DNA from 2 places in the Streptomyces sp. NPDC051909 genome. Region 1 is predicted to be linked to the other one. Evidence: riboswitches for the same ligand, from Rfam matches in the RefSeq annotation. Region 1 holds a riboswitch; the other holds the start of a gene.
The links. Region 1 has a riboswitch for ZMP and ZTP ahead of glyA (serine hydroxymethyltransferase). Riboswitches for the same ligand answer to the same signal wherever they lie in the genome.
Positions count from the first base shown of each region.

Region 2: it holds a riboswitch for ZMP and ZTP, as region 1 does, so the genes downstream of both, AB0M18_RS20105 (bifunctional 5,10-methylenetetrahydrofolate dehydrogenase/5,10-methenyltetrahydrofolate cyclohydrolase) here and glyA (serine hydroxymethyltransferase) in region 1, are expected to answer to the same signal.

Region 1 is NZ_JBFAYA010000001.1:453,514-459,113, reverse strand. Features, by position in the region: gene AB0M18_RS02325 (FAD-binding oxidoreductase) at 1-379, shown strand, start outside; gene AB0M18_RS02320 (decaprenylphospho-beta-D-erythro-pentofuranosid-2-ulose 2-reductase) at 476-1,231, shown strand; gene AB0M18_RS02315 (2'-5' RNA ligase family protein) at 1,247-1,837, opposite strand; gene trpS (tryptophan--tRNA ligase) at 1,956-2,969, opposite strand; gene glyA (serine hydroxymethyltransferase) at 3,082-4,371, opposite strand; ZMP/ZTP riboswitch at 4,445-4,535, opposite strand; gene rocD (ornithine--oxo-acid transaminase) at 4,644-5,600, shown strand, end outside.
Region 2 is NZ_JBFAYA010000012.1:17,675-23,274, reverse strand. Features, by position in the region: gene AB0M18_RS20115 (SWF or SNF family helicase) at 1-1,052, shown strand, start outside; gene AB0M18_RS20110 (hypothetical protein) at 1,077-1,823, opposite strand; gene AB0M18_RS20105 (bifunctional 5,10-methylenetetrahydrofolate dehydrogenase/5,10-methenyltetrahydrofolate cyclohydrolase) at 1,972-2,835, opposite strand; ZMP/ZTP riboswitch at 2,864-2,970, opposite strand; gene AB0M18_RS20100 (GAF domain-containing protein) at 3,115-4,404, shown strand; gene AB0M18_RS20095 (aldehyde dehydrogenase family protein) at 4,450-5,600, shown strand, end outside.

The DNA of each region.
Region 1 (5,600 bases):
GTTCGTCGTCGGCCACGGCCGGGAGGAGACCCTGCGCCGGGTCGTGCGCCGGATCGCCACCCGCGGCTGCCCGTCCTTCCTGGCCGTCCTGAAGCGCTTCGGCGAGGCGGACCCCGGCTGGCTGTCGTTCCCGATGCCCGGCTGGACCCTGGCGCTCGACATCCCGGCCTCGCTCAGCGGCCTCGGGGCCTTCCTCGACGAGCTGGACGAGGAGGTCGTGGCGGCCGGCGGCCGGGTCTACCTGGCCAAGGACTCACGGCTCCGGCCCGAGCTGCTCGCCGCGATGTACCCGCGGCTCGGCGACTTCCGCGAGCTGCGCGCCGCTCTCGACCCGCGCTCGGTCTTCGTCTCCGACCTGGCCCGCCGGCTCGCCCTCTGAACCCCTGAACCCCTGAACCCCTGAACCCCTGAACTCCTGAACCCGTCCCCTGCCGTCCAGTCCCTGCCCCCGCCACCCCTCCGGAGCGTGAACGCCATGAAGGACGCCTTCGGCGCACCCCAGTCCCTCCTCCTCCTCGGCGGCACCTCCGAGATCGGTCTCGCCACCGCCCGCCGGCTGATCGCCCGCCGCACCCGTACGGTGTGGCTGGCCGGCCGCCCCTCCCCGGCGCTCGCCGCCGCCGCGGACTCGCTGCGCGCGCTGGGCGCCACCGTGCACACCGTGCCCTTCGACGCCCTGGACACCGAGTCCCACGAGGAACGGCTCGGGAAGATCTTCACCGAGGGCGACATCGACCTCGTCCTGCTCGCCTTCGGCGTCCTCGGCGACCAGGTGCGCGACGAGTCCGACCCGCTCTCGGCGGTCCGGGTCGCCCAGACCAACTACACCGGCGCCGTCTCGGCCGGCCTGGTCTGCGCCCAGGCGCTCCAGGCGCAGGGGCACGGCTCGCTCGTCGTGCTCTCGTCGGTGGCGGGCGAGCGGGCCCGGCGGGCGAACTTCATCTACGGCTCGTCGAAGGCCGGGCTCGACGCCTTCGCCCAGGGCCTCGGCGACGCGATGCACGGCACCGGTGTGCACGTGATGGTGGTACGGCCCGGCTTCGTCCGCACCCGGATGACCGCGGGCCTGGCGGAGGCGCCGCTCGCGACCAGCCCGGAGGCGGTCGCGACGGCGATCGAGCTGGGGCTGCGGCGCCGCTCGGAGACCGTGTGGGTGCCGGGCGCGCTGCGGGTGGTGATGTCGGCGCTGCGGCACGTGCCGCGTTCGCTGTTCCGCCGCCTGCCGGTCTGACCCGGCCGGACGCGGTTACGGAGAGACGGCGGGCGCGTCGACGGGGCTGCAGCCCTGCGCCGGGACGGCCGAGATCGTACGGCCGCTGCCGAACTCGTAGTCGCACAGCTTCCGCCACACCGCGTCCGCGCCCTGCTCGTACAGCGCGAAGGAACGGCAGGTCCACTCCGCCGCGTAACCGGACAGCTCCTCGAAGGCGCGGTCCATCGCCTCCTCGGCGATGCCGTGCGCGACGGTGACGTGCGGGTGGTACGGGAACTGCAGCTCGCGCGGGACCGGGCCCGCCTCGTCGCGGACCCGCTGCTGCAGCTGGTCGCAGTCGGTCTCGCCCTCGACGAGCTGGACGAAGACCACCGGGGACAGCGGCCGGAAGGTGCCGGTGCCCTCCAGACGCATCGCGAAGGGCCGGCTGAGCGCCGCGATCGAGGCGAGGTGCGCCTCGATCTCCGGCAGCCGCTCCGCGTCGACCTCGGTCGGCGGCAGCAGCGTGACGTGGGTCGGAATGCCGTGCGCGGCGGGATCCCCGAAGCCCGCGCGCCGCTCCTGGAGCAGGCTGCCGTAGGGCTCCGGGACCGCGATCGAAACGCCGAGCGTTACGGTCCCCACGTCGTTCTCCTCCGTCGTCTCCGTCGTCCAGGTGTGTGGTGGTGCAGCCGCCAGTGTGCGGCTTGCACCACCCTTTCGGCCAGAGTCCTTCGACCCGCGCCCCGGCTCGCGCCCCCGCTCAGTGCTTGGCGGGCAGGAAGCCGATCTTGTCGTAGGTCTGCGCCAGCGTCTCGGCGGCGACCGCCCGGGCCTTCTCCGCGCCCTTGGCCAGCACCGAGTCCAACGTCTCGGGGTCGTCCAGGTACTCCTGGGTGCGGGTCCGGAAGGGAGTGACGAAGTCCACCATGACCTCGGCGAGGTCGGTCTTCAGGGCGCCGTACATCTTGCCCTCGTAGCTCTTCTCCAGGTCGGCGATCGACGTGTCGGTGAGCACGGACAGGATGGTGAGCAGGTTGGAGACGCCGGCCTTGTTCTCCGGGTCGAAGCGGATCACCGTGTCGGTGTCGGTGACCGCGCTCTTGACCTTCTTGGCCGTCGTCTTCGGGTCGTCGAGCAGGTTGATGAGGCCCTTCGGCGTGGACGCCGACTTGCTCATCTTGATCGCCGGGTCCTGCAGGTCGTAGATCTTCGCCGTCTCCTTGAGGATGTACGGCGCCGGGATCGTGAACGTCTCGCCGAAGCGCCCGTTGAAGCGCTCCGCGAGGTCGCGGGTCAGCTCGATGTGCTGGCGCTGGTCCTCGCCGACCGGGACCTGGTGGGCCTGGTAGAGCAGGATGTCGGCGACCTGGAGGATCGGGTACGTGAAGAGGCCGACGGTCGCGCGGTCGGCGCCCTGCTTCGCGGACTTGTCCTTGAACTGGGTCATGCGGGAGGCCTCGCCGAAGCCGGTGAGGCAGTTCATGACCCAGCCGAGCTGGGCGTGCTCGGGGACGTGGCTCTGGACGAAGAGGGTGCAGCGCTCCGGGTCGAGGCCGGCGGCGAGCAGCTGGGCGGCGGCGAGCCGGGTGTTGGCGCGCAGCTCGGCGGGGTCCTGCGGGACCGTGATCGCGTGCAGGTCCACGACCATGTAGAAGGCGTCGTGGGACTCCTGCAGCGCGACCCACTGCCGGACGGCGCCGAGGTAGTTGCCGAGGTGGAACGAGCCTGCGGTGGGCTGGATTCCGGAGAGCACACGAGGTCGATCAGAGGCCATGCTCATCATTCTCTCAGGTGTGCGGAGCGTTCCCGGACTGCCCGCCCACCGCGGGCCGGTGAGACGCGGAACACACCCGCGTCTCACCCGGTCGAGCGGGCGTCGAGCGGGTTCAGACGGGCAGGCCCGGGGCCGGGAAGGCGCCCATGAGCTCGGCGACCTCGGCGCGGATCACGGCGAGCGCGTCCTCGTCGCCCTTGCCGGCGGCGGCGACACCGCGGTCGATCCAGTCGGCGACCTGCGGCATGTGGTCCGTGGTGAGGCCGCGGGAGGTGAGGGACGGGGTGCCGATGCGGACGCCGGAGGGGTCGAAGGGCTTGCGGGGGTCGTAGGGGACGGTGTTGTAGTTCACGACGATCCCGGCCCGGTCGAGGGCCTTGGCGGCGATCTTGCCGGGGACCTCCTTGGGGGTGAGGTCCATGAGGATCAGGTGGTTGTCGGTGCCGCCGGAGACCAGGTCGAAGCCGCGGGCGAGCAGCTCGTCGGCGAGGGCCTTGGCGTTGGCGACGACGGCGTGGGCGTAGTCGCGGAAGGCGGGCCGGGCCGCCTCGTGGAGGGCGACGGCGATGGCGGCGGTGGTCTGGTTGTGCGGGCCGCCCTGGAGGCCGGGGAAGACGGCCTTGTCGATGGCCTTGGCGTGCTCGGCGCGGGACATCAGCATGGCGCCGCGCGGGCCGCGCAGGGTCTTGTGGGTGGTCGTGGAGATCACGTCCACGTGACCGACCGGGGACGGGTGGGCGCCGCCGGCGATGAGGCCGGCGATGTGGGCGACGTCGGCGACGAGCACGGCGCCGGCCTCGCGGGCGATCTCCCCGAAGGCGGCGAAGTCGATCGTGCGGGGCAGCGCGGTGCCGCCGCAGAAGATCACCTTGGGGCGCTCGGCGAGGGCGAGCTCGCGGACCTGGTCGAAGTCGATGAGCCCGTTGTCCTGCCGTACGCCGTACTGGACGCCCCGGAACCAGGTGCCGGTGGCGGAGACGCCCCAGCCGTGGGTGAGGTGGCCGCCCATGGGCAGGGCCATGCCCATCACGGTGTCGCCGGGCTGCGCGAAGGCGAGGTAGACGGCGAGGTTGGCCGGGGAGCCGGAGTACGGCTGGACGTTGGCGTGGTCGACGCCGAAGAGGGCCTTGGCGCGCTCGATGGCGAGGGTCTCGACCTGGTCGATGTTCTGCTGGCCCTCGTAGTAGCGGCGCCCGGGGTAGCCCTCGCTGTACTTGTTCTGCAGCACGGTGCCGGAGGCTTCGAGGACGGCGGCGGAGACGTAGTTCTCGCTGGGGATGAGCCGCAGGGTCTCGGCCTGCAGCCGCTCCTCGGCGCCGACGAGCGCGGCGAGCTCGGGGTCGGCGGCGGAGAGCGCCGGGTGGTGGGCGGGAAGGTCCGGGTGGTGGGCGGGAAGGTTCATGGCGTGCGTTCCTCCGGGCAGGAGGTCCCGGTGCGCTACGCGCTGCGCGGCACCACGCGGGACCTGTTCGGTTCCGGGATGCCCAGGCGGGCGGCACCTCGTGTGGTCTGCCGCGCACGGCTCCCCCGGGGTTGGTTCCCCGTACGCCAGTCGCCGTGCGTGTTTCCACAGTAGCGGGCGCGTCGTCGCCGGAGGTTTCCCCGTCCGGCATGCGAGCGACGATAAGAAAAGGGAGCCACACCCTCCCCTGCCGCAGGACGAACGGAGATCCCGTGTCGAGTACGCCGAGGACGCAAGACGAGATCGCTGCCGCGGACGCGCACAGCGCCCACAACTACCACCCGCTGCCCGTGGTCGTCGCCTCCGCCGAGGGCGCGTGGATGACCGATGTCGAGGGGCGCCGCTTCCTCGACATGCTCGCCGGGTACTCGGCGCTCAATTTCGGCCATGGCAACCGCCGCCTGATCGACGCCGCCAAGGCGCAGCTGGACCGGGTGACGCTGACCTCGCGGGCCTTCCACCACGACCGGTTCGGCGCGTTCTGCGAGCGCCTGGCCGAGCTGTGCGGCAAGGAGGCGGTACTGCCGATGAACACGGGGGCGGAGGCCGTGGAGACGGCGGTGAAGACCGCCCGGAAGTGGGGGTACGAGGTGAAGGGCGTGCCGGACGGGCACGCGAAGATCGTGGTCGCGGCGAACAACTTCCACGGCCGGACGACGACGATCGTCAGCTTCTCCACGGACCACGAGGCGCGCGACCACTTCGGCCCGTACACGCCGGGCTTCGAGATCGTGCCGTACGGCGATCTGACCGCCCTGGAGGCGGCGGTCACCGAGAACACGGTGGCGGTGCTGCTCGAACCCATCCAGGGCGAGGCGGGCGTCCTGGTCCCGCCGCCGGGCTATCTGCGCGGGGTGCGGGAGCTGACGGCCCGGCGGAACGTGCTGTTCATGGCCGACGAGATCCAGTCGGGGCTGGGCCGCACGGGCAGGACCTTCGCGTGCGAACACGAGGGTGTGGTGCCCGACGTCTACATCCTCGGCAAGGCGCTCGGCGGCGGCGTGGTGCCGGTGTCGGCGGTGGTCGCCGACCGGGACGTGCTCGGCGTGTTCAAGCCGGGCGAGCACGGCTCGACCTTCGGCGGCAACCCGCTGGCCTGCGCGGTCGCCCTGGAGGTGATCGCGATGCTGCGCACCGGCGAGTACCAGGAGCGGGCCGCCGAACTCGGC
Region 2 (5,600 bases), on a different contig from region 1:
ACGGCACGGCGTACCGCAGCGACGTGCTGCTGCAGGAGCTGTCCGAGCCGGAGTGGGACACGCTGATCGACCTGGCCGTGGACAGCGCCGGGCACATCGCGGCGCTGCTCGACCGCGAGATGCCGCCGCACCTGGTGGAGGACGCGGCGGCGGCCGGGCTCGACCTGCTGCCGGGCATCGGCGACCTGGAGCCGGAGTGCGGCTGCGAGGCCTGGGACCACTGCCCGCACACCGCGGCCCTGTGCTACCAGGTGGCGCGGCTGCTCGACGAGGATCCGTTCGTGCTGCTCCTGATGCGGGGGCGGGGCGAGCGGGCGGTGATCGAGGCACTCCAGGAGCGGAGCGCGGAGCGGCTCGCCGATCCGGCGGGCGAGCGCGGCACGGTGGCCGGTGCGGGGCCCCGTACCGGCGGGCGGTCCGGCGTGTCGGCGGCGGAGGCGTTCGCCGCGGGCGGCATCCTGCCGCCGCTGCCGGACCCGCCGGATCCGGCGGAGGCGCCGGGCGAGCCGCCGTCCCTGGACACCGAGACCGAACCGGAACCGGGCCTGGACCCGGCGGCGCTGGAGTTCCTGGCGGCGGACGCGGCAGCCCGCGCCCACCGGCTCCTCACCGGGTCCGCCTCCTTCGACGACCCTCCGCTGACGCCCGCTCAGGACGCGGTCCGGCTCGCCGCCGGCTCGCCCGCCTCCTGGCTCGCCACCCGCCTGGCGACCGGTTCGGGCCGCACCCGCCCCGAGCTCGCCCTCGCGGTCCGGGCCTGGCGCATGGGCGGCCCGGCCGGTCTCGCGGTCCTGGCGGAGGACTGGATCCCGGGCCCGGAGGCGCTGCGCCGCGCCGAGACGCAGCTCGCCGAGGCATGGGAGGAAGACGAGCGCCCTGCCCTGCTCCCGTCCGGCCCGGCCCGCTGGACCGTGGACGGCACCGGACTGCAGCTGCGCCTCGGCGAGGACGGCCGCTGGTGGCCGTACCGCGAGGAGCCGGCCGGCTGGGCCCCGGCGGGCCCGCCGGACCCGGACCCGGCGGCGGCGCTGGCGGGGGCGGCGGGCGTCTGAGTCTCCGAGCTCCCGCCCCCGGCATCACCGCAGGCGCGCCGTCAGCTTCCGCCCGCTGTCCGAGAGGACGGCGAGGCTGCAGGCGACCGTGTCCTCGCCGAGCAGGTAGCTGGTGCGGTACGGGTACTGGACGAAGGTGGCCCAACGGGTGCCGAGCGGCTGGAGGGCGGCCTTGGCGCGCAGCGGGGCGCGGCACAGGGTGGCCGCCGCTTCCCGTACGGCGTCGTCGTCGGCGTACCGGCCGGTGAGGGTGAGCCGGGCGACGAGTTCGGCGTCGTGCGGAGTGTGGCAGGCGCGGGGGACGACGGTGCCGGGCGCGTCGCGGTCGATGTCGAAGCAGTCGCCGACGCGCAGCACGTCGTACGGGCGGGCCGCGGTGGTGCGGGGCCGGGGGCTGGTGGTGCCGGGGGCGGGCGTTCCGGTCGTGGCCGGGTGCGCGGGGCGGGCGTGGTTCGTGCCGGGCGCGGCGGTGGGGCGGGCGCTGCGGGTGGGCTGGGGCGAGGGGGTGCCGGTGCGCGCGGCGGGGGTCCGTCCGGGCGGCGGGACGGACGTGCCCGCCGTGTCGCGGGCGGCGGCGGTGGTGTCGGGGACGGCCGGCGCGGGAGCGGTCGCGGTGGCGCGCGCGTGGCCGTCGGCGGTCCCGCCGCGCGCGGTGACGGAGACGGAGAGCGCCAGGACCGCCGCGAGCGCGGCGACCGGCAGGACGACGACGCCCGGCCGTCTCGGTGGCCGGGCGTCGCGGGACGGGGTTTCCGTCGGCGGGTGGAGCATGGGATCCAGGGTCACCCGACCGCGCCCATGTGGCGACCGATACCGGTGAGTTGGGCGGCGCCCGTACAGAACCGTGACAATCCGGCGGCGTGGGCGGGATCCGCGCCGTGCCCCCGTGATGTCTGCCGTCCCATGGGTGCGTCCGGCCCTAGCGGGCGGCGAGGCCGAGCTGCCGCTCGGCGGCGTCGACGGTCTGGGCGAGCAGGACGGCGATGGTCATCGGGCCGACGCCGCCGGGGACGGGGGTGATGAGGGAGGCGCGCTCGGCGGCGCTGTCGAAGTCGACGTCGCCGACGTTGCCCGGGTTGTAGCCGGCGTCGATGACCACGGCGCCGGGCTTGATGTCCTCGCCCTTGATGAAGTCGGGCTTGCCGACGGCGGCGACGAGGATGTCGGCCTCGCGGACGGCGGCGGAGAGGTCGGTGGTGCGGGAGTGACAGTAGGTGACGGTGGCGTCGCGGCCGAGGAGCAGCAACCCGGCGGGCTTGCCGAGGATGGCGCTGCGGCCGACGACCACGGCACGCTTGCCGCTGAGCTCGACGTCGTACGCGTCGAGCAGCCGCATGATGCCGCCGGGGGTGCAGGAGACGAAGCCGGGCAGGCCGAAGCCCATGGCGGCGAAGGAGGTCATGGTGACGCCGTCGACGTCCTTCTCGGGGGCGATGGCCTCGAAGGCGGCGCGCTCGTCGATGTGCGGGCCGACCGGATGCTGGAGCAGGATGCCGTGCACGTCGGGGTCCTCGGAGAGCGCGGTGATCGCGGCGACGAGTTCCTCGGTGGTGGTCTCGGCGGGCAGCTCGACGTGCCGGGAGCGGATTCCGGCCTTCGCGCAGCGGTTCTGCTTCATCTTCACGTACGTGACGGAGGCGGGGTCCGCACCCACGAGGACGGTGGCGAGGCAGGGGGTGGTGCCGGTGCGGCGGGTGATCTCGGCGGCGCGGGCGGCGGTCTCCTCGACCGTGCGGCGGGCGAGCGCGGTGCCGTCCATGAGACGTGCGGTGCTGGTGGACATGGGAGCTCCTGAGCGTCGTCGCTGACCGGTTGATCGCCCAGGCGCACGGCAGTGGCACGGCCGCGTGGAACGCGCGCGTCCGCCGGGCCGCTCCCCGGTGGTGATCCACCTCAAGCGCCAGTCACGGCCCGCGCACCACTCTACGTGACGCCCAGGTGAGAGCTGTCCGTCAGGCATCGGTCAGGACGCATATGCGGGCCGGTCCGGACGCTTGTCGAGGCGCCGTGCGCGCATGACGATGGCGTCCACGGTGCGGACGACCTCGATGGGGAGGCCGAGTTGATCGAGACGACGTCGGCGGACACGGACGGTGCGGCGGTGCGGCGGGCGCACGAGGCGTTCACGGCGGGCGGCCCGCTCGGGGCGCACCCGGACACCCCGCCCGTACGGCCGCTGGTCGCCGAGTCCTGGCGGCGTTCGGCACGGGCGCGGGTGAGTCCGGACGGCGCGGCGCGGGTGGAGCTGGACGAGGAGGAGCTCGCGGGGCACCGGGAGGGGCATCCGCTGGCGGCGGCGATGCCGGTGGTGCGGGAGCTGATGGGGGCGTACGCGCGGGACGGCGAGCATCTGCTCGCCGTGTGCGACGCGGCGGGCCGGATGCTGTGGGTGGAGGGGCATCCGAGGACGCTGCGGCTCGCGCAGGGGATGAACTTCGTCGCCGGGGCGCGCTGGTCGGAGTCGGCGGCGGGGACGAACGCCCCGGGGACGGCCATGGCGGTGGACCGGCCGGTGCAGGTGTGCGCGGCGGAGCACTTCCGGCGGCCGGTGCAGGCGTGGACGTGCGCGGCGGCGCCGGTGCACGATCCGCACAGCGGGCGGCTGCTCGGCGCGGTGGACATCACCGGCGGGGCGGGGCTCGCGCATCCGCACAGCCTGGCGTTCGTGCAGGCGGTGGCGCGGGCGGCGGAGTCGCAGCTGGCGCTGGTCTCCCCCGGCCCGGCGGCGGCCCGGCCCCGGCTCAGCGCGCTCGGCCGGGACGAGGCGCTGCTGCAGGTGGCGGGGCGGCGGCTGCGGCTGAGCCGCCGGCACAGCGAGATCCTGGTGATCCTGGCGCACCGCCCGGAGGGCGTGCCGGGGGACGAGCTCCTCACGCTGTTGTACGAGGACGAGTCCGTCACGCCGGTCACGCTGCGGGCGGAGCTGTCCCGGCTGCGGGGCCTGCTCGGCCCGGAGTTCCTGGCCTCGCGTCCGTACCGGCTGACCGAGGAGGTCGACGCCGACTTCGCAGCGGTGGACCGGCGGCTGTCCTCGGGGGCGGTGGCGACGGCACTCGGCGGATACGCGGGGCCGCTGTTGCCGTCCTCGTACGCGCCGGGGGTCGTACGGCTGCGGGAGCGGCTCGCCGGCCGGCTGCGGGCGGCCCTCGTGGACCGGGGCGATCCGGGGCTGCTCGCGGACTGGGCGTACAGCGCGTGGGGCGAGGACGACGTGGCGGTGTGGCGGGCGCTCGCCTCGGCCGTACCGGCGGCCCAGGCGCCCGCGGTACGGGCCCGGCTGGCCGCCCTGGACGCGGAACTGTCCTCGGGCGCAACGGGGTTGCAACGTCGGGGCGCGCACCATCGGCCGTGAACGCCGGCCGAGGGCGGCCGGCGCGGTCCGAAGGAGGTCCTGCCCATGACCCGTTACGCCGCACCCGGCACCGAGGGTTCGCCGATGTCGTACGCGAGCCGCTACGACCACTGGATCGGCGGGGAGTACGTGGCCCCGGCGGGCGGCCGGTACTTCGAGAACCCGAGCCCGGTCGACGGCCGGCCGTTCACGGAGGTGGCGCGCGGCACCGCCGAGGACGTGGAGCGCGCCCTGGACGCGGCTCACGCGGCGGCTCCGGCCTGGGGGCGCACGGCGCCGGCCGACCGGGCACAGGTGCTGCTGCGGATCGCCGACCGGATGGAGGCCTCATTGGAGGCGCTGGCGGTCGCGGAGAGCTGGGAGAACGGCAAGCCGGTACGGGAGACCCTGGCCGCCGACATCCCCCTCGCGATCGACCACTTCCGCTACTTCGCGGGGGCGCTGCGCGCGCAGGAGGGCGCGCTGAGCCAGATCGACGAGGACACCGTGGCGTACCACTTCCACGAGCCGCTGGGCGTGGTCGGGCAGATCATCCCGTGGAACTTCCCGATCCTGATGGCGGTGTGGAAGCTGGCGCCGGCGCTCGCGGCGGGCAACTCGGTCGTCCTCAAGCCGGCCGAACAGACCCCGGTCTCCATCCACTACTGGATGAGCCTGGTGGCCGATCTGCTGCCGCCGGGCGTGGTCAACATCGTCAACGGCTTCGGCGAGGAGGCCGGCAAGCCGCTCGCCTCCTCCCCGCGGGTCGCGAAGATCGCCTTCACCGGCGAGACGACCACGGGACGCCTGATCATGGAGTACGCGGCGCAGAACCTGAAGCCGGTCACCCTGGAGCTGGGCGGCAAGTCGCCGAACATCTTCTTCGACGACGTGTCGGCGGCGGACGACGACTTCTTCGACAAGGCCCTCGAAGGCTTCACCATGTTCGCCCTCAACCAGGGCGAGGTCTGCACCTGCCCCTCCCGCGCCCTCGTCCAGCGCGGCCACTACCACGACTTCCTCCAGGCGGCGATCACCCGCACGGAGGCCATCGTCCCCGGCCACCCCCTGGACACCGACACCATGATCGGCGCCCAGGCCTCCGCCGACCAGCTCGCCAAGATCCTCTCCTACCTGGAGATCGGCCGGCAGGAGGGCGCCAAGATCCTGACGGGCGGTCAGCGCGTAGAGCACGGCGGCGACCTGGCGGGCGGCTT